DNA from 4 places in the Streptomyces sp. NPDC092296 genome. Region 4 is predicted to be linked to each of the others. Evidence: riboswitches for the same ligand, from Rfam matches in the RefSeq annotation. Region 4 holds a riboswitch; each other region holds the start of a gene.
What was found. A riboswitch is a leader RNA that binds a small molecule or an ion and turns the genes downstream of it on or off. The one in region 4 is predicted to bind cobalamin.
Positions count from the first base shown of each region.

Region 1: linked by a shared signal. The riboswitch ahead of ACIQGZ_RS21030 (cobalamin biosynthesis protein) and the one ahead of ACIQGZ_RS28115 (prenyltransferase/squalene oxidase repeat-containing protein) in region 4 are both predicted to bind cobalamin.
Region 2: linked by a shared signal. The riboswitch ahead of ACIQGZ_RS09175 (CbtB-domain containing protein) and the one ahead of ACIQGZ_RS28115 (prenyltransferase/squalene oxidase repeat-containing protein) in region 4 are both predicted to bind cobalamin.
Region 3: linked by a shared signal. The riboswitch ahead of ACIQGZ_RS06300 (ribonucleoside-diphosphate reductase subunit alpha) and the one ahead of ACIQGZ_RS28115 (prenyltransferase/squalene oxidase repeat-containing protein) in region 4 are both predicted to bind cobalamin.

Region 1 is NZ_JBIVRB010000010.1:67,612-74,557, reverse strand. It holds gene ACIQGZ_RS21040 (saccharopine dehydrogenase family protein) at 1-342, opposite strand, end outside; gene ACIQGZ_RS21035 (hypothetical protein) at 751-1,050, shown strand; cobalamin riboswitch at 1,301-1,492, shown strand; gene ACIQGZ_RS21030 (cobalamin biosynthesis protein) at 1,604-2,584, shown strand; gene ACIQGZ_RS21025 (cobyric acid synthase) at 2,581-4,086, shown strand; gene cobN (cobaltochelatase subunit CobN) at 4,167-6,946, shown strand, end outside.
Region 2 is NZ_JBIVRB010000002.1:350,130-357,075, reverse strand. It holds gene ACIQGZ_RS09205 (GTP-binding protein) at 1-213, opposite strand, end outside; gene ACIQGZ_RS09200 (DUF742 domain-containing protein) at 188-538, opposite strand; gene ACIQGZ_RS09195 (roadblock/LC7 domain-containing protein) at 535-951, opposite strand; gene ACIQGZ_RS09190 (ATP-binding protein) at 948-2,378, opposite strand; gene ACIQGZ_RS09185 ((2Fe-2S)-binding protein) at 2,898-3,650, opposite strand; gene ACIQGZ_RS09180 (CbtA family protein) at 3,647-4,510, opposite strand; gene ACIQGZ_RS09175 (CbtB-domain containing protein) at 4,541-4,759, opposite strand; cobalamin riboswitch at 4,798-4,948, opposite strand; gene metE (5-methyltetrahydropteroyltriglutamate--homocysteine S-methyltransferase) at 5,033-6,946, opposite strand, start outside.
Region 3 is NZ_JBIVRB010000001.1:1,351,366-1,358,311, reverse strand. It holds gene ACIQGZ_RS06310 (helix-turn-helix domain-containing protein) at 1-487, opposite strand, end outside; gene ACIQGZ_RS06305 (GNAT family N-acetyltransferase) at 810-1,352, shown strand; cobalamin riboswitch at 1,430-1,552, shown strand; gene ACIQGZ_RS06300 (ribonucleoside-diphosphate reductase subunit alpha) at 1,708-4,083, shown strand; gene ACIQGZ_RS06295 (ribonucleotide-diphosphate reductase subunit beta) at 4,143-5,099, shown strand; partial or broken gene def (peptide deformylase) at 5,182-5,724, opposite strand; gene ACIQGZ_RS06285 (tetratricopeptide repeat protein) at 5,951-6,925, opposite strand.
Region 4 is NZ_JBIVRB010000021.1:56,890-63,835, forward strand. It holds gene ACIQGZ_RS28105 (CbiQ family ECF transporter T component) at 1-424, opposite strand, end outside; gene ACIQGZ_RS28110 (hypothetical protein) at 428-1,420, opposite strand; gene ACIQGZ_RS28115 (prenyltransferase/squalene oxidase repeat-containing protein) at 1,417-5,163, opposite strand; cobalamin riboswitch at 5,266-5,414, opposite strand; cobalamin riboswitch at 5,502-5,579, shown strand; partial or broken gene ACIQGZ_RS28120 (hypothetical protein) at 5,708-6,049, shown strand; gene ACIQGZ_RS28125 (GntR family transcriptional regulator) at 6,069-6,782, opposite strand.

The DNA.
Region 1 (6,946 bases), on a different contig from region 4:
GCCGTCCCGGGCGTGCAGTTGCTCGAAGACGTCGATCTCACCGGTGATGTCCAGGTAGTGGGTGCCGGTGGCCAGGCAGGCTTCGGCCAGCGGCACGGCGGTGGCGGAGAACGGCCCCGCGCAGTGCGCGACCGCGCCGACCCCGGCCAGCGCGGTGCGGACGGCGGCGGCGTCGGTGAGGTCGAAGACCCGGTGCTCCAGGCCCAGCTCTGCGGCGAGGGCGGCGACCGGGGCCGCCGACCGGCCGGCCAGCAGCGGGCGGTGGCCGCGTTCGACGGCGAGGTGTGCGATCAGCCGGCCGGTGTAGCCGTTGGCCCCGTACAGCATCCACGTCGTGTCCATGGCGCTCAGCATGCCGGGCCGCCCGCCACCGGGCCAGGGGAGCACTCCCGGCGCACGGCCGACCGGCGGGTGCGCGGGGCGGGGGCGTTCGCGGGGCCGGGGTCTTCGCGGGCCGGGGGCCTTGGCGGGCTGGGAGGCTTGGCGGGCCGGGGGGATTGGCGGGCTGCGGGGCTTGGCGGGCCGGGGGGGCTTGGCGGGCCGGGGGGGCTTGGCGGGCCGGGGGGGCTTGGCGGGCCGGGGGGGCTTGGCGGGCTGCGGGGCTTGGCAGGCCGGGGGGCGTTTGCGAGCGGCGAGGGCGGCAAGCCGCAGAGAAGGCCGCGGTGCGGGGTGAGGCTTCCCGGCGGCCGGCGTCCCGTGGCGGGGCAGCGCTGCTGCCGCCGCTTCCGTGCCCGAACCCAGGCGGTAGTCATGATCGTGCTTGTCGGCCTGCTGGTCCCCCCGCTGCTGCTCCTGCTACTGCTCGGGATGTCCTGGCTGGAGGACCGGGCGTTCGCGCCGCCTGCGGACGAGCTGCCGGGGGCCGCCGCGCAACCGCTCGGCAGAGCGGTGGGGCTGGTCCGCCTGGCCGCCGCCCCGGCCGAAGCAGCCCCGGGCACCACCGCCCTGCCCGCCCCCGCCCGGCCCGCCGCGCCCGCCGATCTGGCCGTACACCGCCTGTCCCGCGCCACCGCCGGGCGGCCCCGGCACCGCGCCGAGACGGCCGCCTGACTCCACGACCCACCCACCCGACCACCCCCGCCCGCCCGACCGCAGGCCCCCGCATCCGGCCGTACACCGCCTGCCCCACGCCACCGCCGGACGGCCCCCGCACCGCGCCGAGACAGCCGCCTGACCCCACGACCCACCCACCCGACCACCCCCGCCCACCCGACCGCAGACCGCCACATCCGGCAGAGCCGCAGGTCGCAGGGGTGGAGTGTGACCGAACCCTCCCCGCACCGTGTTGACGCTGCGACCGGGCGCGTGGTGGGATCTTCGGGCCAGTACGGAGGCATGGAGAGGAAGCCGGTGCGAATCCGGCGCGGTCCCGCCACTGTCACCGGGGAGCACCCTCGAACCATGGCCACGGCAGCCGCGAACCGGCCGCTGGAAGGCCCGGGGGTGTGCCGATCCGGAAGCCAGGAGACTCTCGCCGCCGGCTCGTCGATCCAGGGCGCGGACCCTGAGTGAGGACACGCGCGATGCAGGCTGCCCGGGTACCCGACCGACCCTCGGGGCCGTCCCGCCCCCACCCGTCCACCCGCCGCAGCGGCTGACCGGCGTGCGCACGCCGGTTGCGCGCGCCGTACCCGGGCCCACCGCCTTCGCCGTCGGTGCGGTCGCCGGGTACGCCGTCGACGCCCTGCTCGCCGACCCCCGGCGCGGCCACCCGGTGGCCGCCTTCGGCACCGCCGCCGCCGCGCTGGAGCGCCGCCTGTGGCGCGACCACCGGGCCGCCGGCGCCGTCCACACCGCCCTGTGCGTGGGCGCCGTCGCGGTCGGCGCGGTCGCCGCCGAACGGACGCTCGGCCACCGGGCCCCGGCGCGGGCGCTGCTGGCGGCGGGCGCCGTCTGGACGGTGCTCGGCGGCACCTCGCTGTCCCGCGAGGCACGCACCATCGCCGCCGCGCTGGAGACGGGCGACCTGGCCGCGGCCCGCGCCCGGCTGCCGCATCTGTGCGGGCGCGACCCGCAGCACCTGGACGGCCCGCAGCTGGCCCGCGCCGTGGTGGAGTCCGTCGCGGAGAACACCGCCGACGCGGTGGTCAACGCGCTGACCTGGGGCGCCCTGGCCGGTACCCCCGGGCTGCTGGCCTTCCGCGCGGTCAACACCCTGGACGCCATGGTCGGCCACCGCACCCCGCGCCACCGCCGCTTCGGCTGGGCCGCCGCCCGGCTGGACGACGTGGCGGGCTGGCCCGGCGCCCGGCTGACCGCGCTGCTGACCGTCGCCGCCGCGCCCGAGCCGGGCCGGGCCTGGCGGGTGTGGCGGCGGGACGGCTCGGCGCACCCCAGCCCCAACGCCGGGCAGGCCGAGTCGGCGTTCGCGGGGGCGCTGGGCGTGCGGCTGGGCGGGACACTGGCGTACGGCAGCCGGGTGGAGCACCGCCCGGTGCTGGGCGCGGAACTGCGGCCGGTCCAGGTCGCGGACATCGAGCGGGCGTGCCTGCTGTCCCGCCGGGTGGGGCTGCTGGCGCTGGGCGCCACCGTCACCGCGCGGTGGGCGGCCGGCCGGCTGCGCAGCCGGAGGGCGGGCCGATGAGCGGGGCGCTGCTGGTGGCGGGGACCACCTCGGACGCGGGCAAGAGCGTGGTCACCGCCGGGATCTGCCGCTGGCTGGCCCGGCAGGGCGTCAGGGTGGCGCCGTTCAAGGCGCAGAACATGTCGCTGAACTCGATGGTCACCGCCGACGGCGCCGAGATCGGCCGCGCCCAGGCGATGCAGGCGGCCGCCGCCCGGGTGGCGCCCGAGGCGGCGATGAACCCGGTGCTGCTCAAGCCGGGCGGCGACGGACGCAGCCAGGTGGTGCTGCTGGGCCGCCCGGTGGCCGAGGTCGGCGCGCTGGACTACCGGGAGCGCAAGCCGCTGCTGCTGGCGCGGGCCCTGGAGTGCCTGGCCGAGCTGCGGCACCGCTTCGACGTGGTGGTCTGCGAGGGCGCCGGCTCCCCCGCCGAGATCAACTTGCGCGACCGGGACATCGCCAACATGGGCCTGGCCACGGCCGCCGCACTGCCGGTGGTGGTGGTCGGGGACATCGACCGGGGCGGGGTCTTCGCCTCGATGTACGGGACGCTGGCGCTGCTGGACGCCGAGGACCAGCGGCATGTGGCGGGCTGGCTGGTCAACAAGTTCCGTGGCGACGTCCGGCTGCTGCAACCCGGGCTGGACATGCTGGAGAAGCTGACGTCCCGTCCGGTCATGGGGGTGCTGCCGATGCTCTCCGGGCTCTGGCTGGACGCGGAGGACTCCCTCGACCTGGCCACCGCCGTGGACCGGGGCGGCGAGGGGGTGGCCGCCCCGTACGGCGCCGAGGTGCTGCGGGTCGCGGTGGTGCGGCTGCCGAGGCTGTCCAACTTCACCGACCTGGACGCGCTGGCGCAGGAGCCGGGAGTGCTGGTCCGCTGGGCGTCGCGGCCGGAGGAGATCGCGGACGCCGACCTGGTGGTGCTGCCCGGCACCCGGGCCACCGTGGCCGACCTGGCCTGGCTGCGCGAACGCGGCCTGGCCGACGCGATCACCCGGCGGGCCGCCGACGGGCGGCCGGTGCTGGGGGTGTGCGGCGGCTTCCAGATGCTCTCCCGGCTGATCGTCGACCGGGTGGAGTCGCGGGCCGGTGAGGTGCCCGGCCTCGGGCTGCTGCCGGTCCGGGTGGAGTTCGCCCGGGAGAAGACCCTCGGCCGCCCGGTCGGCCAGGCGTACGGCGAGCGGGTGGAGGCGTACGAGATCCACCACGGCGTGGTCGCGGTGGAGGGCGGCGAACCGTTTCTGGACGGCTGCCGCAGCGGCGCCGTCTGGGGCACCACCTGGCACGGCGCGCTGGAGAACGACGGCTTCCGCCGCGCCTTCCTGACCGAGGTCGCCCGGCTCGCCGGACGCGACTTCACCGCCGCACCGGACAGCAGCTTCGCCGCCGCCCGCGAGCAGCGCCTCGACCGGCTGGGCGACCTGATCGAACAGCACGCCGACACCGCCGCGCTCTGGCGGCTGATCGAGGACGGCGTGCCCGCCCAGGGCCCGCCGTTCACGCCCCCGGGCGCACCGTGACCCGCCCCGACCGCCATCCCACGCCCGACCGCACCCCCCGTGAGCCGAGCCCCGGCCGACCGAATCCAGGAGAGACCCCCATGCCCGGCGCCACCCTGCCGACCGACCCCGCCGAGGCGGTGACCAGCCGGGCCACCGTGCTGCTGCTGTCCACCGCCGACACCGACCTGCTGGCGGCCCGCGCCTCCGGCGCCCCGTACCGGATCGGCAACCCCACCCGGGTCGACGCAGCCACCGAGCTGCCCGCGCTGCTGGACGGCGCCGACGTGGCCGTGGTGCGGCTGCTCGGCGGCCGCCGCGCCTGGGAGGACGGGCTGGCCGCCCTCGCCGCCTCGGGGGTGCCGACCGTGCTGCTGGGCGGCGAGTCGGTGCCCGACGCGGAGCTGATGGCCATGTCCTCGGTGCCGGCCGGTGTGGTCGCCGAGTCGCTGGCGTACCTGGTGGAGGGCGGGCCGGGCAACCTCGGGGAGCTGGCCCGGTTCCTCTCCGACACGGTGCTGCTGACCGGGGAGGGCTTCGCGCCGCCGCAGCCCATGGCGCAGTTCGGCGTGCACGGGGCGCGCGAGCGGCGGGAGGGGCGCCCGACGGTGGGTGTGCTCTTCTACCGGGCGCACGAGCTCTCCGGCAACACCGGCTTCGTGGATGTGCTCTGCGACGCGGTGGAGGCCAGGGGCGGCAATGCGCTGCCGGTCTTCTGCGGCTCGCTGCGCGGCGCCGACCCCGGGCTGTACGAGCTGCTGGGCGGCTGCGACGCGGTCGTGGCGACGGTGCTGGCGGCGGGCGGCACGGTGGCGGCCGAGGCGTCGGCGGGCGGCGAGGACGAGGCGTGGGACGTCGGCGCGCTGGCCGAGCTGGACGTACCGGTGATCCAGGGCCTCTGCCTGACCGGCAGCCGGGCCGCCTGGGCGGAGTCGGACGCGGCGCTCTCCCCGATGGACGCGGCGATGCAGGTGGCGATCCCGGAGTTCGACGGGCGGATCATCGGCGTGCCGTTCTCCTTCAAGGAGGCCGACGCCGACGGGGTGTTCTGCTATGTCGCGGACCCGGAGCGGGCCGCCCGGCTGGCCGGGATCGCGTACCGCTACGCCGCGCTGAAGCACAAGTCCCGCGCCGAGCAGCGGGTCTGCCTGATGTTCACCGCGTACCCGACCAAGCACTCCCGGGTCGGCAACGCGGTCGGCCTGGACACCCCCGCCTCCGCCGTCGCGCTGCTCCAGGCGCTGCGGGCGGCCGGCTACCGGACCGGTGACTTCCCCGAGGACGGCGACGAGCTGATCCACCGGCTGATCGCGGCCGGCGGCCACGATGTGGAGTGGCTGACCGAGGAGCAGTTGCGGGCCGCCCCGGCGCGGGTGCCGCTGGCCGACTACCGGCAGTGGTTCGAGGCGCTGGAGCCCGGCCTGCGGGAGTCCATCCGCGAGCACTGGGGGGAGCCGCCGGGCACCCTGTACGTGGACGGCGAGGAGATCGTGCTCGCCTCGCTGCGGTTCGGCAACGTGGTGGTGATGATCCAGCCGCCGCGCGGCTTCGGTGAGAACCCGATCGCCATCTACCACGACCCCGACCTGCCGCCCTCGCACCACTACCTGGCCGCCTACCGCTGGCTGGACCACTCCTTCGGCGCCGACGCCGTCGTCCACCTGGGCAAGCACGGCACCATGGAGTGGCTGCCCGGCAAGGGGCTGGGCCTGTCGGCCGGCTGCGCGCCGGACGCGGTGCTGGGCGAGCTGCCGCTGATCTACCCGTTCATCGTCAACGACCCCGGCGAGGGCACCCAGGCCAAGCGGCGCGGCCACGCCACCGTGGTCGACCACCTGGTGCCACCGATGGCCCGCGCCGACAGCTATGGCGACCTGGCCAAGCTGGAGCAGCTGCTCGATGAGTACGCGCTGATCAGCGATCTGGACCCGGCGAAGGCCCCGGCGGTGCGGGCGCAGATCTGGACGCTGGTCAAGGCCGCCGAACTGCACCACGACCTGCACGTGGACGAGCAGCCGGACGACGCCGCGTTCGACGAGTTCGTGATGCACATCGACGGCTACCTGTGCGAGATCAAGGACGTGCAGATCCGCGACGGACTGCACATCCTGGGCGGCGGCCCGGTCGGCGCGGCCCGGGTCAACCTGGTGCTGGCGGTGCTGCGCTCCGCCCAGGTGTGGGGCGGCAAGGCGGATGCGCTGCCGGGGCTGCGGGCGGCGCTGGCGGCGGAGTTCGGCCTGGTGGAGAAGGAGCTGCTGGCCGAACCCGGCGCGGCGGTGAAGGTCCCGGCCGAGCTGACGGCGCTGCTGGACGGCCCGGCGCGGACCGCCTCCGACGCGGTGGACCTGCTGGAGCTGCTCTGCCGGCGCCTCGCGGAGGGCATGGAGGAGCGCGGCTGGCCGGCCTCGGCGGCGGCCGGTCTGGTGGCCGGGGTGCTGGGCCGCGACGTACCGGACGCGGTGCGGGTGCTGGAGTTCGCCGCCGAGGAGGTGGTGCCCCGGCTGGAGCGGACCACCGACGAGATCGCGCACATCCTGCGGGCGCTGCGCGGCGGCTACGTCCCGGCCGGCCCCTCCGGCTCGCCCACCCGAGGGCTGGTCAATGTGCTGCCGACCGGCCGCAACTTCTACTCGGTGGACCCCAAGGCCATCCCGTCCCGGCTCTCCTGGGAGGTCGGCCAGGCGCTGGCCGACTCGCTGGTGGCCCGGTATGTGCAGGACACCGGCGACTACCCGAAGTCAGTCGGCCTGACGGTCTGGGGCACCTCCTGCATGCGCACCCAGGGCGACGACATCGCGGAGATCCTGGCGCTGCTCGGCTGCCGGCCGCTCTGGGACGACGCCTCCCGCCGGGTGACCGGCTTCGAGGTCGTCCCGCTCGC
Region 2 (6,946 bases), on a different contig from region 4:
GGCGGTCTTGGCACCGATGCCGACCAGGTCGTCCACGCCCTCGGACGCCTGGGTGATCCGCTCCTCGGTGCTGACCGGCGCGACCTCGGAGACCGACCCGATCAGGCTGGTCTTGCCCACGCCGAACGGGCCGGCCACCAGGATCTTCACCCGGTGGACCGGCGCGACGGCGGCACCGGGCTGCGGGTCAGCCCTTGAGTGCGCGGAGCCCATCGGCGACTTTCTGTAGCAGGGACAGGTCGGGAGGTGCGGCGGTGGGGTTGGCGTAGGTGACCAGCCCGGCGGCGACCAGCGCGCCGGCGAGTTCGCGCAGCACCGCGATCGGCAGGGCGAGGGCGGCCGCCGTCTCGGCGACGGTGAGCGGGCCGTCCGCCAGGACGTCCATCACCGCCCACTGCCCGGCGGGCAGCTCGGGCGGCGCGGCGCTGATGACCCGCAGCAGCGCCACATGGTCCAGCCGTACGCCCTTCGCGGACGAGGTGCCGGCCAGTGCCGCGTACGGCGGCACCAGCGGGCGGCCCCGGGAACGGGCGGTCATGACCGGGCGTCACCGGTGCGGACCCGGGCGGCCATGGTCTTGCCGGCCAGCCGGCCGATCTGGTCGCGCACCACGTACGCCAGCTGCTCCAGGCGGACACCGGGACCGGCGTGGACGGCGAGGGTGCTGTTGCGGCCGGTGGGGGTCAGCAGGATGTAGCCGTTGTCGGCGGTGCGCACCACCACGTCCTGGAGCGAGGCGGCCTCCACCCCGGCGAACACGGCGGCCATCGCCGCGCAGGCGCCCTTGGCGGAGCTGGCGACGGCCGCCGCCCGGTCGGCCTCGTCGCGGTCCAGACCGGCGCCGGCCCACTGGGTGACCAGGCCGTCGTCGGCCACCAGCAGGGCCGTGCGGGCGTCGGACACCTCGTCCAGGATGGCCTGAAGGGGCCAGTTCTTCTCGTGGTCCATCATTCGCCGGTCCTCTCGGGGAAGTCGGATGCCTCTACGGCACGCTGGAAGCCCGCCCAGTCCGGCTCGGGTCGGGGGCCGCGCGCGGCCTCGGGGGACGCGGCGGCGGTGGGGGCTGCCACGGGGGCGGGGGCGGGGGTGGCGGCCGTGCGGCGGCGGCGCTGCGGCAGGCCCTCCGGGCCGACGGGCGGAGGGATGTCCATCCGCCCGGAGTGCGCCCGGGGGGTGGCCGCGTCCAGCGGGTGGGTGCGCTCGTCCAGCCGGGTCAGCAGCGCGGTGGGGACGAACACCACGACCCGAACCCCGCCGTACGGGGAGGGGCTGCCCAGGTTCACCCCGAAGCCGTACTCGCTCACCAGCCGGCCGACCACCGCCAGTCCCCGGCGGGGCGGGTCGCCCAGGTCGGAGAAGTGCACCGGGAGGTGGCCGCCGGCCACCGCCATCGCGCGGTCCCGCTCCTCGCGGGTCATGCCGACCCCGGCATCGTCGATGGTGACGACCGCGCCGTTGTGCGCCGACTCGGTGGTGATCCACAGTGCGCTGTCCGGCGGTGAGAAACGCAGTCCGTTGCCGATCAGCGCGGTGAGGACCATCGCCAGCGGCTCCACGGCGTGCGCGGCGACGGCGGTGCCGGTGGCGACCCGGTGCACCGCCCTGATCCGGTCCACCTGCTTCAGCCGGGAACCGGCGCCGCTGACGATGTCGGCCAGGTGGGCGACCTCGCGGACCACTCCCGGCCACGACCCGGACAGTACCGCCAACTCCTGGACCAGGCGCAGCAGCTGCTCATTGGTGTGGTCCAGCTCGCGCAGGGCCGCGTTGGCCTCGGCCATCTCCCGGCCGGAGAACCGCATCTGATGGGTGCGCAGCCGGCTCTGGGTGTCGTACAGGGCGACCTGCATGGACCGGGTGGCGCCGCTCAGCACCGCCGCCGCGCCGGACTCGGTACGGGCCTGCTCGGCCAGCACCGCCTCTTCGACCTGGTGCAGGCACTGCTGGAGCAGGTCGGCGGGCTCACTGCCGGGTAAACGGCTGTCGGACAGGCCGGGGTCACGGGAGAACGGCAGCGCCGCGCGGCGGGCGGCGGCGGGCAGGCGGACCTCGGCGAACTCGCGTAACGCGGCGGTGAGGTCCGCTAACTCCCGGCGCGCCTGTTCGGCGCGCTGGTCGGCGTCGGCGGCCAGGGCTTCGGCCTGCTGGGCGCGGGTGGCGGCCTGCTCGGCCCGCTCCCGGGCCCTGCGGACTTCGGTGTCGCTCCGGGCGCGCTCGTGCTGCCGCTTCACCGCCTCGGCTTCGGCGGTCTCGGCGCGGGTGGTCGCCTGGGTGGTCTCGCGTCGGCGCCGGGTCAGCGCGGGCCGCATGGCTGCCGCGCCTCCGGCGGCGCCGACGGCGGCTGTCGCGGCGACGACAGCCACGTCTATCGGGATCATCGGGGTTTGCCTAGGGTCGGGGGCCGGGTGGGTGCCGCGGGGCAGGTCGGTGCCGTCGGCGAGGCGACGCGCGGCGTGATCACTCTGGCACGATTATGCCGACGTCCTGAACGCAGGAGGTCACTTTGGCCATTTCGTACGGGCTCACGGGCACGTGCGCCGCCCCTGGCGGGGGGCGCGGGGAAGTGACGGGCACGTGCCCCACCAGGGCGCGAGGAACTGCGCGGCCGGCCGACCACCGAGGTAGTGGGGTCCGTACGGCGGTGAGTTGCAGGTGCGAAGGGGGTTTTTCGCGCAGTTCCTCGCGCCCCTGGGAGGTGCAGGGTTGCCGAACGGGGGCGAAGTGCAGGTCAGGGCGGGGTTATTCGCGCAGTTCCTCGCGCCCCTGGGAGGTGCAGGGTTGCCGAACGGGGGCGAAGTGCAGGTCAGGGCGGGGTCATTCGCGCAGTACCCCGCGCCCCTGGGGAGGCGCAGGGTTGCCGAACGGGGGGTGAAGTGCAGGTCAGGGCGGGGTGGGGGTCAGCGGGTGAGGACGCAGTCGCCGCAGAGGGGGCCCCGGGTGTCGGGGGCGGCGCGGTAGATGAGGCAGCAGCTGCGGCGGCGGAACGCCCCCGTGGGGGTGGTGGTGCTCGCGGCCCGCAGTGGGGGGCGGGCGAGCAGCAGGGCGGCGAGCGTACGGACGCGGTCGGCCAGGGCCGGGCGGGCGGACGCGATCATGTCGGCCGCGCCGTTGACGGCGGAAGCCGCATTGCCGTGCAGGATCTGCGGCGAGACCGAGAACGGCCGGAAGGCGGCGGCCAGTTCCGCCAGGCCGGTGTCCAGCAGCCTGCATCCCAGCAGCTCCGCGAGCTGTTCCGGGGTGCGCCGCTCCGCGATCGGGCCGTCGGGGGCGGAGAGCGGGACGGGTCCGCCGAGGACGGGCTGCCACCACAGCGTGCCGAGGTCCGGCGCCAGCAGCCGGCCGTGCAGCACGGCGGCGGCCAGCGCCGGGGACAGCAGCCGGGCCGCCAGCCCGAGGTGGGCCACCGAGGCGGCCACCCGCAGCTCTACCGCGTCCGCGGCCTGACCGCCCGCCAGGGCCAGCCAGTCGCGTACCGCCGCCACCCGGGCCGCCGGGACGGCCGGGTCGCGGACCAGCTCGGACATGGGCCGCCACGGCGGGGTCGGCGCCGAGCCCGCCGGGTGGGTGTGCAGGGCGAAGAACGGCCCGAGCGCGGTGATCTCCTCGATCACCGCGCTCGACGCCGGTCCGTCAGGGCCGGAAGCGGTCATGCGCCGACCGGGTCCGGCTCCCGGGTGGGGGCGCCGGTCGCGGTCCGGGGCTGGAGCAGGCGCTCGGCCAGCGGGCCGAAGACCAGTCCGATGGCCGCCCAGAGCAGCAGCTGCGCGGCGACGGAGTAGAACCGGAACGAGAAGAGCAGATCCGCCGGGAAGCCCGGGAAGACGATCGCGCCCTTGTCGTCGGTCAGCGGCAGCGGCGTCTCCGTGGCGTGGTCGCCGTAGTGCTCCTTGTTGAACGCCAGGTGGCCGAACGACGGCATGATCAGCATGACGATCCCGATCGCGACGACGAACGCGGCGGCGGCCAGCAGCGTGGCGTTCCAGTTGCCGAAGCGCGGCTGGAGCCGCCTGCCGAGCCAGACGGCGCCGACCGAGAAGGCGACCGAGAACACCACCATCAGCAGGTAGAGGCCGCTGCGGGCGCCGATGGTCTCCTCGTGGCCGATCGCGGGCGGGTTGGCCGGGTACTTGACGAACGGCACCAGGTAGAGCGCGAGGAACCCGGCCCCGGCCACCAGCAGCGCCAGCGGCCGCGCCCGCAGCCCGCCGACCCGGCCCAGGCAGACGGCGTAGGCCACGGCGAACAGGGCGCCCATGGCCATGCCGAAGAGGATCATGCCCACGCCGATGCCGACGTCGGCCTGGATGGTGCGGCTGAACAGGTCCGGGTCCGCTGCCTCCGTGGTCAGGCCGGTGGCCTTGTCCAGGACGGCCTGGGCGGCGTCACGGCCGCTCTCGTAGTCGATGGCCTTGGTGATCTGCGGTTCGGCGAAGATCCGCGCGAAGACGAAGGCGAGCAGGCCCGCGACTGCGCCGGCGAGTACGCCGCGCAGGAGGAGCTTCTTTTCCATGTCGAGTTGTCCGTGCCTTCTTCGAACCGGTCAGTGGCAGGGGAAGCCGAGGAAGTGCCGGGCGTCGTGGACGAACTCGTGCACATGCATGTCGTTGCCGAACACCGAGACGGCGCCCTGGTCGACACCGATGAAGTAGTAGGCGATCAGCGCGATCAGCGCGGTACCGGCAAGCCAGAGTACGGACTTGGAGACCGGCAGGACGACCGGTGTGGCGGCCGGACGGGGCGTGGAGACACTGCTGCTCACGGAGAGCCCTCCTTCGGGGATCGTGCGTCCCTTGATCAAATGGGCGGTGTGATGGAGGAGTGTCTGACTTCACCGGTCACCGTGGGTGACCGGCACACAGTGGCGCGACCGTGCTGGATTCTCACCAGCTTCCTCATGCCATCACTACTCAGGGAGCGTAGGGGGCGCCGCTCCGGTGCGTCAATCAGACCGGTCGTACCCGTACCGGGCGGCCGGGGCGCGCAACACCGCAGGTGAGCCGCGCCCCGGCCGCCGCCGGGTCAGGAACCTGGGTCAGGAGTCCGCTCCCGGCAGGCCGCCCCGCACCTCGCGGGCGGCCGTGACCAGGTTCTCCAGCGAGGCCCTGACCTCCGGCCAGCCCCGGGTCTTCAGACCGCAGTCGGGGTTGACCCAGAGCCGCTCGGCGGGGATGGCGTCAAGCCCCCTGCGCAGCAGGGCGGCCGCCTCCTCGGCGCTCGGGACGCGCGGCGAGTGGATGTCGTACACCCCGGGGCCGACCTCGCGCGGGTAGCCGGCGGCGGCCAGCTCGTCCGCGACCTGCATGTGGGAGCGGGCGGCCTCCAGGGAGATCACATCGGCGTCGAGGTCGTCGATGGCCTGGAGGATGTCCCCGAACTCCGCGTAGCACATATGGGTGTGGATCTGGGTGGCCGGGCGGACGCCTGCGGTGGTGAGGCGGAATGCCTCGGTGGCCCAGTCCAGATACGCGGGCCGGTCGGCCGCGCGCAGCGGCAGCGTCTCGCGCAGCGCGGGCTCGTCCACCTGGATCACGGCGGTACCGGCCGCCTCCAGGTCGGCCACCTCGTCGCGCAGGGCGAGGGCGACCTGCCGGGCGGTCTCGCCGAGCGGCTGGTCGTCGCGGACGAAGGACCAGGCCAGCATGGTGACCGGGCCGGTGAGCATGCCCTTGACCGGGCGGTCGGTGAGCGACTGGGCGTACCGGGTCCAGCGGACCGTCATCGGCTCGGGGCGGGAGATGTCCCCGGCCAGCACCGGCGGCCGCACATAGCGGGTGCCGTACGACTGGACCCAGCCGTGCCGGGTGGCCAGGTAGCCGGTGAGCTGTTCGGCGAAGTACTGCACCATGTCGTTGCGCTCGGGCTCGCCGTGCACCAGGACGTCGAGTCCGGCCTTCTCCTGGAAGCCGATGACCTCGCGTACCTCGGCCTCGATGCGCTGCTCGTACGCCGCGCCGTCGATCCGGCCGGCCCGCAGGTCGGCGCGGGCGGTACGCAGTTCGGCGGTCTGCGGGAAGGAGCCGATGGTGGTGGTCGGCAGCAGCGGCAGCCGCAGCCGAGCCTGCTGGGCGGTGGCCCGCTGCTGGTACGGCTGGGAGCGGCGGGTGTCGGCGTCGGTGACGGCCGCGCTGCGGGCGCGGACCGCCGGGTCGCGGGTGAGCGGGGAGTCGGCGCGGGAGGCGAGGTCGGCGCGGTTGGCGGCGAGTTCGGCCGCGATGGTGTCGGTGCCCTGGGTCAGCCCCTTGGCCAGGGTGACGATCTCGGCGGTCTTCTGGCGGGCGAAGGCGAGCCAGCGCAGGATCTGCGGGTCGAGGTCGCGTTCGGCGGCGGCGTCCAGCGGGACGTGCAGCAGCGAGCAGGAGGCGGCCACGTCCACCCGGTCGGCCAGACCGAGCAGGGTCGCCAGGGTGGCGAGCGACTTCCCCAGGTCGTTGATCCAGACGTTGCGGCCGTCGACCACGCCGGCGACCAGGCGCTTACCGGGCAGTCCGCCGGCGGCGGCCAGGTCCTCCAGGTTGGCGGCGGCCGGGCCGGTGAAGTCCAGCGCCAGGCCGTCGACCGGGGCCTTGGCGAGCACGGGCAGCGCCGAACCGAGGCGGTCGAAGTACGAGGCGACCAGCAGCCTGGGCCGGTCGGTGCGGCCGCCCAGCTCGCGGTAGGCGCGGGCGGCGGCATCCAGCTCGGCCGGGGTGCGGTCCTGCACCAGCGCGGGTTCGTCCAGCTGTACCCACTCGGCGCCGGCGGCGCGCAGGTCGGCCAGGAGCTCGGCGTAGACGGGGAGCAGCCGGTCCAGCAGGGTGAGCGGCTGGAAGTCCTCCGCGACGCCGGGGGCGGGCTTGGCCAGCAGCAGATAGCTGACCGGGCCGACCAGCACCGGGCGGGCGGTGAGGCCCAGCGCCAGGGCTTCCGTCAGCTCGCCCACCTGCTTGGCCGGGTTCGCGGTGAAGAC
Region 3 (6,946 bases), on a different contig from region 4:
TGCCCGCCGCGGTGCCGGCCGAGGTGACCACCTGGCCCGCGTCCACGTAGAGCACGTCCGGTTCCAGGGTGGCCAGCGGGAACCGCGCCGCCAGCAGGTCGGTGTGCCGCCAGTGGGTGGTGCAGCGGCGGCCGTCCAGCAGCCCGGCCGCGCCCAGCAGGAACGCCCCGGAGCAGATGGAGAGCACCCGGGCGCCGCGCTCCACGGCCTGCCGCAGCGCCAGCAGCAGCTCCGGCGGGTACTCGTCGCGGATGTGGGTGGCGGCGGCGATGACCAGGTCGGCGCTGGCCAGCCGCTCGGGACCGTACGGGGCGTCGATGCTGAACCCGGCGTGGGTGCGCACCGGCCCGGGGCGGTCGGCGGCGAGCGCGAAGTCGTAGCGCGGCAGCCCCTGCTCGCTGCGGTCCAGCCCGAAGACCTCGCAGGCGACACCCAGCTCGAACGGATGGGCCTCCTCCAGCACCACCGCGACGACATCCTTCAGCATGCCGCCCAGCTTGCCCGCTCCGGGCCGTGGACACCAGGCCCTGGTGGCAGTTTTTCGCGGAGATGTGACATTGCTGCCACTCGTTGCAGGCGCAAGCAGGGAGCCACCCTGGAGCCATGGAATCGGTAGGGGCAATCCTCGCGGTCGTCGGCGGCTTCGGCCTCCTCGGCCTGCTCGTCGGCCTGGACGCCAGGCACCACCGCAGCATCGGCGGCCACCGGACCACCGGCTATCCGGACGACCCCGACCACCGGCCGGCCCGCGAGGGCGGCCGCGACGACCTCCCGGCCGAGCGGTGGCGGCTCTCGGTCACACTGGGCGGATGGACATCGCCGTACGGACCGCACGCGAGGAGGACCTCGACGCTGCGGGCCGCATCACCGCCGCCGTCTTCGTCGGAGACGGCCACACCTCGGCGGACAGCGACTACGTCGCCCTGCTCCGCGACGCCCGCACCCGGGCCGCCGAGGCGGAACTCCTCGTCGCCGTCGACCGGGCAGCCGCCGACCGCCCAGCCGCCGACCGCCCAGCCGGCCCCCGGGACGCCCCGGCAGCCGTGCTCGGCTCCGTGACGCTCGCCCTGCCCGGCTCCGCCTGGGCGGACATCGCCCGGCCCGACGAGGGCGAGCTGCGGATGCTGGCGGTCTCCCCCGCCGCCCGGGGCCGGGGCGTGGGCGAGGCGCTGGTCCGGGCGGCCATGGACCGGGTCCGCGCGCAGGGGCTGCCCCGGATGGCGTTCTCCACCCAGCAGGGCATGCACGCCGCCCACCGGCTGTACGAGCGGGTGGGCTTCCGGCGGGCCCCGGAGCGCGACTGGTCGCCCTTCCCGGGCGTCGACCTGTGGGTGTACGCGGCCGATCTGTGACCCTCCGCAGCCGCTCTCTCCGGGAAGCCCGTCCGGCGCGCGCCACTACATGTGGTGGTGCATCGCACACCCGCCACTAGATGTATGCTCACTTCCGCTGTCGACGCAGGGGAACCCGGTGCGAATCCGGGACTGCCCCGCAGCGGTGAGCGGGCCTGGCCCCGCGAGTCCGACTACCTGCCGACGGTCCGCCCGGCGCGCTTCACCACGCCGTCGAGCGGTGTACGTCCGGGCCTCGCGGGTGGGCCGGGGACGCAGCGCGCAACCAGGGCGGCCGTCGGCCGTCGGGTGCGCGCCGGCGCTCCCTGCTCCCGTGCGGTCCCGGTGCCCCTCAGGCCGGAGGAGAGAGAGCGCCTTGACCACCGCTGCCCCCGCAGAAGCCGCCTCGGCAGTCCCGGATCGGGACGAGCCCGGTACCGCGCTGCTGCGCGTGCTCACCGACTGCGCCGCCGATCTGCCCCAGGTCGACCCCGGCCATGTCGCCGCCGCCGCGCTGCGCGGCCGGCACGCCGGGTCCGACTTCGCCGAGCTGCGCGGACTCGCCGTGGAGGCCGCCGCCGCGCTGATCGCGGAGGACCCCCAGTACTCCCGGCTCGCGGCCCGGCTGCTGGCCCGGGAGATCGCGGACGAGGCCGCCGACGAGGGCGCGGTGTGCTTCACCGCCTCCATCGCCCTCGGCCACCGCGAGGGGCTGATCGGTGACAGCACGGCCGACTTCGTGGCCCGGCACGCCGACGCGCTGGACGCGCTGATCGACCAGGACGGCGACGGCCGCTTCGAGTACTTCGGCCTGCGCACCGTGCAGTCCCGCTACCTGCTGCGCCACCCGATCACCCGCCGGGTGATCGAGACCCCGCAGCACTTCCTGCTCCGGGTCGCCTGCGGGCTGGCGAACGAGGACTCCACGGACGCGGTCGCCGAGCTGTACCGGCTGATGAGCCGACTGGACTACCTGCCCTCCTCCCCCACCCTGTTCAACTCCGGCACCCGGCATCCGCAGATGTCCTCCTGCTACCTGCTGGACTCCCCGCTGGACGAGCTGGACTCGATCTACAGCCGCTACGCCCAGATCGCCCGGCTCTCCAAGCACGCTGGCGGCATCGGCCTCTCGTACAGCCGCATCCGCTCCCGGGGCTCGCTGATCCGGGGCACCAACGGCAAGTCCAACGGCATCGTGCCGTTCCTGCGCACCCTGGACTCCTCGGTCGCCGCCGTGAACCAGGGCGGCCGGCGCAAGGGCGCGGCCTGCGTCTACCTGGAGACCTGGCACGCCGACATCGAGGAGTTCCTGGAGCTGCGGGACAGCACCGGCGAGGAGGCGCGGCGCACCCACAACCTCAACCTGGCGCACTGGATTCCGGACGAGTTCATGCGCCGGGTCGAGGCCGACGCCGAGTGGTCGCTGTTCTCCCCGGTCGACACGCCCGAGCTGGTCGACCTGTGGGGCGCCGACTTCGACGCCGCGTACCTGAAGGCCGAGCAGGCCGGCAAGGCGGTGCGGACCATCCCCGCCCGCACCCTGTACGCCCGGATGATGCGCACCCTGGCGCAGACCGGCAACGGCTGGATGACCTTCAAGGACGCCTCCAACCGGGCCGCCAACCAGACCGCGTTGCCCGGCCGCACGGTGCACTCCTCCAATCTGTGCACCGAGATCCTGGAGGTGACGGACGACTCGGAGACGGCCGTCTGCAACCTGGGGTCGATCAACCTGGCCACCCACCTCGCGGAGCACCCCACCGGCCTGCTGGACGCGCTGGACTGGGAGCGGCTGGACGCCACCGTGCGCACCGCCGTGACGTTCCTGGACCGCGTGGTGGACATCAACTTCTATCCGACGCCCGAGTCCGGCGCCTCCAACTCCCGCTGGCGGCCGGTGGGCCTGGGCGCGATGGGCTTGCAGGACGTCTTCTTCCGGCTGCGGCTGCCCTTCGACTCGCCCGAGGCGGCGCAGCTCTCCACGCTGATCGCCGAGCGCATCATGCTGGCCGCGTACGAGACCTCCTGCGACCTGGCGGAGTCGCTCGGCCGGCACCCCGCGTACGAGGAGACCCGGGCCGCGCGCGGACAGCTGCACATCGACCACTTCCCGACCGCCGCCCCGCACTGGACCGGCCGCTGGGAGGCGCTGCGCGCCCGGCTGGCCGAGACCGGGCTGCGCAACTCGCTGCTGCTGGCCATCGCGCCGACCGCCACCATCGCGTCCATCGCGGGCGTCTATGAGTGCATCGAGCCGCAGGTCTCCAACCTCTTCAAGCGCGAGACGCTCAGCGGGGAGTTCCTCCAGGTCAACCCGTACCTGGTGGCCGACCTCAAGAGCCGGGGCCTGTGGACGGCCGCCACCCGCGACGCGCTGCGCGCCGCCAACGGCTCCGCCCAGGACCTCCCCGGGGTGCCCGCCGACCTCAAGTCGCTCTACCGCACGGCCTGGGAGCTGCCGCAGCGGGCGCTGATCGACCTGGCCGCCGAGCGGATGCCGTACCTGGACCAGAGCCAGTCGCTCAACCTGTTCCTGGCCGCGCCCACCATCGGCAAACTCAGCTCGATGTACGCGTACGCCTGGAAGAAGGGGCTGAAGACCACCTACTACCTGCGTTCGCGCCCGGCGACCCGGATCGCCCAGGCCGCCGCGGGTGCCGCCGCCCCCGCCACCGTCCCCGCCCCCACCACGGAGGAGCAGGCCATCGCCTGCTCCCTGGAGAACCCCGAGTCCTGCGAGGCCTGCCAGTGACCACCCCCGCCGCCAAGAAGAACCTGCTCAACCCGGGCTTCGAGCTGACGCTGCGCCCGATGCGCTACCCGGACTTCTACGACCGCTACCGGGACGCGATCAAGAACACCTGGACCGTGGAGGAGGTGGACCTGCACTCCGACGTGGCGGACCTGGCCAAGCTCAGCGACGGCGAGCGGCACCTGCTGGGGCGGCTGATCGCGTTCTTCGCGACCGGTGACTCCATCGTCTCCAACAACCTGGTGCTGACGCTCTACAAGCACATCAACTCGCCCGAGGCGCGGCTCTACCTCTCCCGGCAGCTGTTCGAGGAGGCGGTGCACGTCCAGTTCTATCTGACGCTGCTGGACACCTACCTGCCCGACCCGGACGACCGCGCGGCCGCCTTCGACGCGGTGGAGTCCATCCCCTCCATCCGGGAGAAGGCGCAGTTCTGCTTCCGCTGGATGGACTCGGTGGAGAAGCTGGACCGGCTGGAGACCCGGGAGGACCGCCGCCGGTTCCTGCTCAACCTGATCTGCTTCGCGGCGTGCATCGAGGGGCTGTTCTTCTACGGCGCCTTCGCCTATGTGTACTGGTTCCGCAGCCGCGGCCTGCTGCACGGGCTGGCCACCGGCACCAACTGGGTGTTCCGCGACGAGTCCATGCACATGGAGTTCGCCTACTCGGTGGTGGACACCGTCCGCGCCGAGGAGCCCGACCTCTTCGACGAGGAGATGGGGCGGCAGGTCACCACGATGCTGGAGGAGGCCGTCGCGGCGGAGCTCCAGTTCGCCCGCGACCTGTGCGGCGACGGGCTGCCGGGGATGAACACCGACTCCATGCGGCAGTACCTGGAGTGCGTCGCGGACCAGCGCCTCGCCCGGCTCGGGCTGCCGATCCGCTACGGCTCGGCCAACCCGTTCGGGTTCATGGAGCTGCAGAACGTCCAGGAGCTGACCAACTTCTTCGAGCGCCGCGTCTCGGCCTACCAGGTCGCGGTGGAGGGCTCGGTCTCCTTCGACGACGACTTCTGACCGGCGACATCTGACCGGCGACATCTGACCGGCCGCGGTGGGGGGGGGCGGGCCGACCGGCCCGCCCCCGCCCACCGTCCGCTCAGTCGTTGGGGACGGTGGCGTACTTGGGGGTGAGCTCCGCCATCTGCCGCAGCGCGTCCTTGCGGTCGCGCTTGGAAAGCCGGTCGATGTAGAGGTAGCCGTTCAGGTGGTCGGTCTCGTGCTGGAGGCAGCGGGCGAAGAAGCCGGTGCCCTCCAGCCGGATCTCATTGCCGTCCTTGTCCCGGCCGGTGACCGCCGCGTAGTCCGGGCGGGCCAGGTCGGCGTAGGCGCCGGGGACGGACAGGCAGCCCTCGGGGGACTCGTCCAGCAGCCGGCGGCCGGCGTCCAGCTCCTCCAGCACCGGGTTGACGATGTGCCCGACGTGGCGGACGCCCTCGTCGTCCGGGCAGTCGTAGACGAAGACCCGGCTGTCCACGCCGATCTGGTTGGCGGCCAGGCCGACGCCGTCGGCGGCGTACATCGAGACGAACATGTCGTCGATCAGCGCGGCGAGGTCGGTGCCGAAGTCGGTGACGACCTGGCAGGGGCGGTGCAGCACCGGGTTGCCGACGACCGTGATCGGCCGGGCCGTCCCCCGGGAGGTGTCCGGCTCCTCACCGACCACCCGCTGGGGCTGCTCGGGGGTCTCGGCCGGGTCGTGCTGGTGCTCGTGCTGCTCCGCCATCGCTGTTCCGCTTCGTCTTCCTACTGGTGACCGGGCTGCTGGTGGCCCGGCCACTGCTGACCGGGCTGTCTGTGGGCCGTGCGGGACCAAGCGTACGGCCCCGATGCCGGGCCGCGCCCCTTACCTGCGGGCCTGCGGACGGTCAGCAGACCTCTTCCAGGTCCCGGTAGGCCCTGCTGCCGGGGCAGGCCGCCACCCAGCGGTCCAGCAGCGGCCGCACCAGGTCGGCGGGGGCCGCGAGGCCGCACTCCCGCTCGGCTATCCAGGACAGGCCCTCGCCGCGGTGGCTGAGGTGGCTGAGGTGCCCCGGGTGGGCGGCGTCGCCGTCGTCGTGCGGGTCGTGGTGCTCGGTGCTGCCGTCGTCGGTGTCCATCCGGCTCTCCGAACAGGCCCGGCAGAGCAGCCGTACCGAGGACGTCCAGTCCTCCGCCGCATAGCCGGCGTCGGAGACCAGCCGCTCCAGCGCGTCGCGGTCCGGCTCGGTGGCGGCGTGCAGCAGCACCACATGGGTGGGCACCGGGGAGGGCGCCCACAGCTCGATCTCGTCGAAGACCGGGTACGCCACGCCGTCCGCGACCCGCTCGCCGTGCGGGGCGCCGTCGTGCAGCACCACCTCGCCCCAGCGGCGGCCGGAGGACGGCAGCGGGATGGAGAGCACCTCGACCCGGGCCGGATCGAGCCGGCGGCCCCAGACCACCTCGGACTCCCCCTCCGGGGAGAGCCGCACCGGGGTGGTGCCGAAGTCCAGCCGTACCGGGCCCTCGCCGGTCGGCACCCGCAGGCCGTACGCCTGCCAGGCGCGGCGGGCCAGCGCCCAGTCCTGGAGGGCGGTGGCCGCTATGCCGAGGTTCCACCAGTCGGGGGCGCCCTGCTCGCGGTCGAGCAGCGCCACCGCGCGCAGCCCGGCGGCCCTGGCCTGCTCCCAGTCACGGCGGAACTTGTGCAGCAGCGCGAGGTTGTACCAGGAGTCGGAGAGCCACGGCTCCAGGTCGGCGGCCATCACCAGCAGCGCGCCCGCGTCCTCGTACCGCCCGTTGCCGATGAGCGTGAAAGCCCGGTCGGTCGTCTGCCGCCAGGTGGCGGACGGCCGGTGTCTCGCCCGGTGGAAGATCCTCACGTCATCCCTGCCGATGTCCTC
Region 4 (6,946 bases):
CCTCCAGGGAGACCGGGCCGCCGAGTTGGATGCCCGCGTACCAGGACGGCGTGGGGATGTGCGGCAGGTGGAAGAGGATGTGGTCGCCGGGGGTGATGCCGGTGGCGAAGACGCAGCGGAAGACCACCCGGAGGGCGATGACGACCAGGGCCATGCCCAGGTAGTAGCGGAAGCCTCGGGCCCAGGGGGCGTCGGTGCGGCGTTCGGTGACGACCCAGCCGAGGACGGCCAGCACCAGGGCGAGCAGCAGCGGGTTGGTGGTGCGGCTGACGGCGGTGGCCAGCCCGATGCCCCAGATCCACCACGCCACCGGGTGCAGCGTGCGCGGCAGCCGCCGACCGGAGCGGGGGCGGTCGGCCGGGGCGCCGCCCGCGCGCGGGGGGCCGGGCGCGGGCGAGCGCGGGGGGTGGGCCGGTGTGGACACCGGCTACTCCGACCGGCGGCGCCGGCGGACCCGGAGCGCGGTGGCGCCCGCGATGGCCGCGACGACGGCTGCGGTCAGCGTGATCGGCAGGACGGAGCCCGACGACTGGTGGGGTGCGGCGGTGGGGGCGGCGTCCAGTACGGACACCGTGGGTGACGGGTCGCCGGGGGGCGCCGCGCCCGTGGTGCTGGACGGCGGCGTGCTGGACGGCGGTGGTGTGGTGCCGGGCGGGCCGGTGGGCGTCGCGGTGGGCGGCTTGGCGGTGGGGGCCGTGGCGGTCGGCTCGGCGGAGGCGGTGGGCGTTTCGGAGGCGGTGGGCGTTTCGGAGGCGGTGGGGGGACGGCTGGTGATCGGCGGCTTGGCCGGGGGTGCGGCCGGCCGGGTCGTCGTCGGTGGCGGCGCGGGCGGCTCGGCGGCGCTGCCGGGTGCGGTGTTGTGCGCCCGTACGGTGTCCGGGGAGAAGGTCGGACGGCCCTCGGTGCCCGCGATATTGGTGGCCCCGAAGATCCACAGGTCGACGCTGCCCGGCTTGGGGTGGTAGCTCATCGCGCCGAGCTGGCTGTAGGACCAGCTGTTCCGGCCGGGGTCGGCGTGCCAGTACGACCAGTACGCGGTCGCGGGCGGGGTGAGCACGCACGACTCGTCCTTGGACGTCGGGTACTGCCTGCCGCCCTGGTAGCCGGCGAAGCCGATCCGGCAGATGAAGGCCGGGCCGTCGTGCTGGGTGCCGGTGGTCTGCCAGCCGCCCTGGTTGAGCAGGGTGTAGCCGGTGGTCGGCGTCGTACCGCAGGAGCGCAGCAGCGGGCCGCCCCAGTGGCTGAAGTCCACCGCGAGCACCACTCCGGAGCCGGTGGTGCACTCGGTCATCGGCAGCGGGTTCGCCGCTGCGGGTACGGCGCCGCCGAGCAGGCCGCCGAGGACGACGGCGAGCAGCGCGGCCCAGCCGCCCCGCCGCCGGGTGCGGCGGCGGGGCGCGGTGCGGGCGGGGGCCGTCATCGGTGCCTCCGGGGCGTGGCCGCCCGGCGGCGTACCGCCGTCAGCGTGCCGCCGGCCAGCAGCAGCAGGCACGCCGCGCCTGCCAGTGCCGACACCGCCGTACCGGTCGCGGCCAGCGAGCCGCCGCCGGACCCCGGACCCGACCCGCCGGAGCCCGCATCCCCCGGGCCCGACGTGCCGTCGCCCGTGGTGCCGCCCGTGGCGCCGCCGGTGCTGGCGGGCGGATTGCCGCCCGGCGTGATCCGGCCGAGGGCGTGGCTGAGCGTGGTCAGCGGGGTGCCCGCCAGGGCCGGTACCGCCTGGGTGGTCGCCCGGACATCGGACTCTCCGGCGGCCGTACCGATCCGGAAGCCGCCGTCGGCGCCCTGCACGCTCCGCAGGAACTCCTGCCCGGCCCTGGCCGGTTCGGAGCGCGGCTTGTCGGTGGCCAGCAGCGCCTGGACGGCCAGGGCGGTGGAGTTGCTGCTGACGCCCGCCGCGCCCGGGTAGCCGCCGCCCTTGCGCTGCTCCTTGACCAGGTAGGAGCGGGCCGCCTTGGTGGCGGTGGCGTGGCCGGGCACCAGGGTGAGCGCCTGGAGGGCGTACCCGGTGGTGTCCACGTCCGAGGTGCAGTCGGCGCCTGCGGCGATCAGCGCGGAGGAGAAGCCGCCGTCGGCGCACTGGAGCCGGAGCAGCCGGTCGACGGCCGCCTTGGGCGGGGCCACGTCGGCGCGGGCCAGCGCCAGCACGCCGAGGGCCTGCGAGACGGTGGAGTACGCCTGGTCGAAGTCGCCGGGGGCGGTGCAGGCGCCGTCGTCGGTGGCGGCGGTGCAGAGGTGGCCGGTCAGGGTGGTGAGCAGGTCGAAGCCGCCGAAGTCACGCGGGTTCTGGCCCATCACCTCGGCGAGCAGGGCGAGTTTCGCCGTGGCGCCGCTGTACGGGCCGGGGTACGCGGAGGTTCCGGCCGGGTCGGCGTAGTCCGCGACATGGCCCGCCAGGTACCCGACGACCTTGGTCAGGGTCGGGTCCTGGCCGCCGGTGGCGGCCAGGGCGAGGGCCAGGTCAGCGGTCAGGCCGTCGTCGGGGCCGTAGGCGTTGGACAGGTGGTCGTCGCCGGCGAGCTGCTTGACGAGGTACGCCGCACCGTCCGCCGCCGCCCGCTGGTCGCGCAGGTCCCGCAGCAGCGTGCCGAAGGAGGTGCCGACCGCGCCGCCGATCGCCTGGGTGGAGGCGCGCACGTCGGAGGCGGTCTGGTCGCTGTCGGAGGCGACCCGGAAGCCGCCGTCGGGGTTCTGCTGGGCGGCGAGGAAGGTCCGGGCCCGAGCGATCCGGTCGGTGTACGTGCCCGGTTGCAGGGTGAGCCCCTGGACGGCGAGGGCGGCGGAGTTGACGGAGTCACCGGCCGCGCCGTGGAAGCCGCCGTCCGCGAGCTGCTGCCCGGCCAGCCAGGCGGCGCCCTTGGCCACCGCCTGGGCGGCGGCCTTTCCGGGCACCAGGTCCAGCGCCATGATCGCCATCGCGGTGCTGTCCACGTCGTGGTCGCCGCCCGAGGGGATCAGGCTCGGCCAGGAACCGTCGCCCCGCTGGAGGCTCTCCAGGTACGCGATCGGCCCGGCGGCCCGGTCGTCCGCACCGGCCCGAAGCTGGGCGATGACGCCGAGGGACTGCGAGAAGACGGACAGGGCGTAGGCGTAGTTGCCCTTGGCCGCGCAGCCGGCGGCCGGGTCGGCCTTGGCGCAGACCGTGCTGCCGAGGGCGGCGATCAGGTCATGGCCGCCGAAGGCCCGGGGGTCGTTGCCGGTGACCTCCGCCGCCAGTGCCTCCTTGGCGAGCGAGCCGCCCTGGGCGTACGGGGTGCCGATCAGCGTCCAGGCGTCGATGTCGCGCCCGGTGCCGTCCTTGCCGTGCTGGAGGAAGTCGGTGATGCCGCTCAGGGTGGGGTCGGCGCCGCCGGTGGCCGCGAGGGCGAGGACGCCGTCGATGGTCAGCCCGAAGTCGGCGAAGCCGGTGCGGTCGCCGCCCACGCCGGATTCGTAGTAGTGGCCGTCCACCAGGTTGCCCCGGTCGATGAGGTAGGCGACGCCCTTGGTCAGGTCGGGGGTGGCCCCGGCGGGCGTGCTCGGCGTGCTGGGCGGGGTCGTGGCGGGGGTGGTGGGCGGGGTCGTGGCGGGCGTGGTGGGCGTGGTGGGCGGCGGGGTGGTCACCGGGCTGGTGGGCGGGGTGGTGGGCGGCTGCGTGCCGTACGTGAGGCTGCCCGGGTCGGTGCCGGTGACGGCGAGTACGGCTGTGGTCGAGGCGTACAGGTCCGCCTCGGCGCCCTCGGAGCCGTCCCCCGCGAAGCCGCCGCTGCCGGTCTGCCGGGCGGCCACCCAGTCGCGGGCGGCGGCGGCCTCGGCGGACCGGCCGAGGACGGCCAGCGCCTGCGCGGCTTCGGAGGTGGAGCCGGTGTCGCCGGTCGGCGCGCCCTCGTACGGCAGGTAGCCGCCGTCGGCGGACTGCCGGCCGATCAGGTACGCCGTCGCCTTGGCCGGCGCCTCGCCGGTGCCGGGGAGCTTCGCCAGCGCGAGGACGGCTTCGGCGGTCGCGGACGGGTCGGAGTCGCACCGCTCGCCCGTGGAGAGCATCGAGCCGGAGAAGCCGCCGTCGGCGCACTGCATGCCGGTGAGCCGGTCGACGGCCGAGGCCGGCGGGGTGACGCCGCCCCGGGCCAGGGCGAGCAGGGCGCGGGCCTGGGTGCCGGGTGAGAAGGCGCCGTAGAAGTCGCCGGCGGCGGTGCAGTTGCCGAGGCTGCCGACCGACTCGCACACATGGTCGGTGAGGTCCGCGAGCAGGTCGCGACCGGCGACCGAGGTCGGGTCGCCGCCCAGCACCTCGGTGAGCAGGGCCAGGTTCGCGGCGGCGGCCGGGCTGGGCACGGTCACGGTGGGGTCGGGGAAGAGGTAGTCGGTGATGTGCTCGGTCAGGAAGCCGTCGATCGCGCGGACGGTGCTGTCCGGGCCGCCGGCTGCGGCGAGCGCGAGGCCGACCCCGGCGGTGGCCGCGTAGTCCGTGCCGAAGCCGTCGAAGACGTGGTCACCGTCGGTGAGCTGCTCGGTGAGCCACCGGGCGGCGGCGTCCACGTCCGCCGTACCGCCGCCGGGGGTCACCGGCGGGGTGGTCGGCGGCGTGGTGGGTGGCGTGGTGGGCGGGGTGGTCGCGGTGCCCTGGGCGCGGACGGAGTCGGGAGTGAAGGACGGGCCGCCGGTCGTACCGCCGAGGTCGGTCGGGCCGAACACCCAGGCCTCGACCTCGCCGTCCTTCGGGTGGTCGCTCAGCGCGCCCAGCGGGGAGTACGTCCAGCTCTGCTGCCCGGCCGGGGCGATCCAGAACGACCAGTAGGCGTTGGCGGGCGGCGTCAGTACGCAGGGCTCATCGGCCGGGGTCGGGTACTGGGCGCCGCCGTCGAAGGCGTCGCTGCCGATCCGGCAGATGAAGCCGGGGCCGTCGTGCACGGTGCCGGTGGTGGTGAACCCGGCGTTGTGCAGCAGGTTCATCCCGGTGGTGGGGTGCGCGTCGCAGCCCCGGGCCACCGGGCCGCCCCAGTGGCCGAAGTCCACGGCGACGATCGCGCCGCTGGTGGGTGTGCAGCCACCGATCGGGTCGGCGTGCGCGGTACCGGCGGCCGACAGCAGACCGGTGGTCAGGGTGCCGACGACAAGCGCGGCGGCGCTGAACAGGGCGATGGCGCGCGGCTGCCTGCGGCCGCGTCTGACGGGTCGAAGCACGGTGCCCCTCGGTCCGGCCGGCGGGGAGGGCAGGCCGCGGAAGGGCGGACGGCTGCGCGGGGTATGCCGACCGGTCGTCCGTGCCGTAGTCCTCGACGGCGAGCGTGACTTGCAGTTCAGCGCAGGTAATCCGGCTCGCCCGCCTCACGGAGGGCCTACGGTTGCGGGTCAGCGCCGGACTTGGACCGGCTTCCCCTGGTCGCTGAATCGAAAATGCGTTTTATGTGACCACGCCGTCCGGTCTCCCGTCAACGGCGCCCACGGTCGCCTTTTGTCACCCCGTCAGGCCCCCTTACGCCGCGGTCGTCCGCCACCTACGCTCGCCCTGTCGCCGCGTGGGGGAACCCGGTGTGAATCCGGGGCTGACGCGCAACGGTATGGGCGGCTCCTCCCGAGCCGACCGAGCCCGATCACCCGCCCGGCGGCGCTGCATCCGCGGAAGCCTGGCCACGCGATCGGGCGGCTACCGCCTCGGCACGGGGTGGTCCGCAGCGGCCCACCGGGCCAGGGGCGCGCTGCCGCCCCTACCCAAGGAGCCCTTCCCATGAGCGTGCGCACCACCGCGCGCAGGTCCCGAGCCCTGGCCACCGCCGTACCGCTGGCCGTCGGCGCCCTCCTGCTGAGCACCGCACCGGCCGGCGCCACCTCCACCCCGGCGCAGATCGCCACCTCCACCGCCAACGGTGTCGCCTATCTGAAGTCCCTTCAGGGGCCCGACGGCGGTTACGCGGGCGGCGGGCTCTCCAACGAGTGGGCGTTCAGTGCCCTCGCCGCCGCCGGTACGGCCGCCGTGGACATCACCCCCGGCGGCGACACCGGCAAGAACGCCCGGACCGTCTACCGCAGCCTGCTCGCCACCAGCAGCTGGCCCGGCAGCGCCCCGGTCGGCCCGCCCCCGCCGTGCCCTACCGCCCGGCAGCCGGGGGCCGCTGCTCCTCGGCTGCGGCGCGGGCGGCCAGGACCTCCAGGGCCGCCGCACGGGTGTTGGCCACATGGCGTCGGGCGAGGTGCGCGGCGGTCTGCGGGTCGCCCGACCGCAGGGCCTGGAACAGCTCCTCGTGCTCACCGCACATCAGCGGTGCGTCCCCCGGCTCGGCGGTGAGCCGGAACAGCCGGTGCAGCCGTCCGTCCAGTGGCTGCATCAGGTTTTGGAGCAGCGGGTTCCCGGACAGGACGACGATCTGGCGGTGGAAGTCGGCGTTGAGGGCCGCGACATCGCGGGCCCGGCCGCGCTCGGCGGCCCGGCGGGCGCGCCCGAGCAGCTGCTCCAGCCGCCGCAGCCCGGCCGGGTCGGCGTGCCGTGCGGCCAGCTCGGCGGCGAGTGCCTCCAGGGTCTCGCGGACGTCGAAAAAGTGCGCGGTGTCCGCCACCCCGACCTGGGAGACGGTGGTGCCGCGCCGGGGCCGGGTGATGAGGAAGCCCTCGGTCTCCAGCCGCTGCATGGCCTCGCGCACCGGGATGCGGGAGACCTCGAACTCGGCGGCGAGGTTGCGTTCGACCACCCGCCGGCCGGGTTCGAGCTGCCCCTCGATGATCCGCTCGCGAAGCGCCTCGTACACCTGATCGCGCAGGGATCTGTCCCCGGCCCCGATGCTGGTGCCCCACCCGGTCTCCGCCATCTTGCGCCTTCCCGCTGCCCACCGTGGTGCCCTTCTGCGGATCATCCTAGTGCCCACCAGGGGAAAGAACCCCTTGCCTGGTATTTGGTATACCAAGTAGCTTGTGCGTGCCCTCGGGTCCCCGGTCGGCGGAACCGCCACAGTGCGTGCGTCCGCCGAGCGGC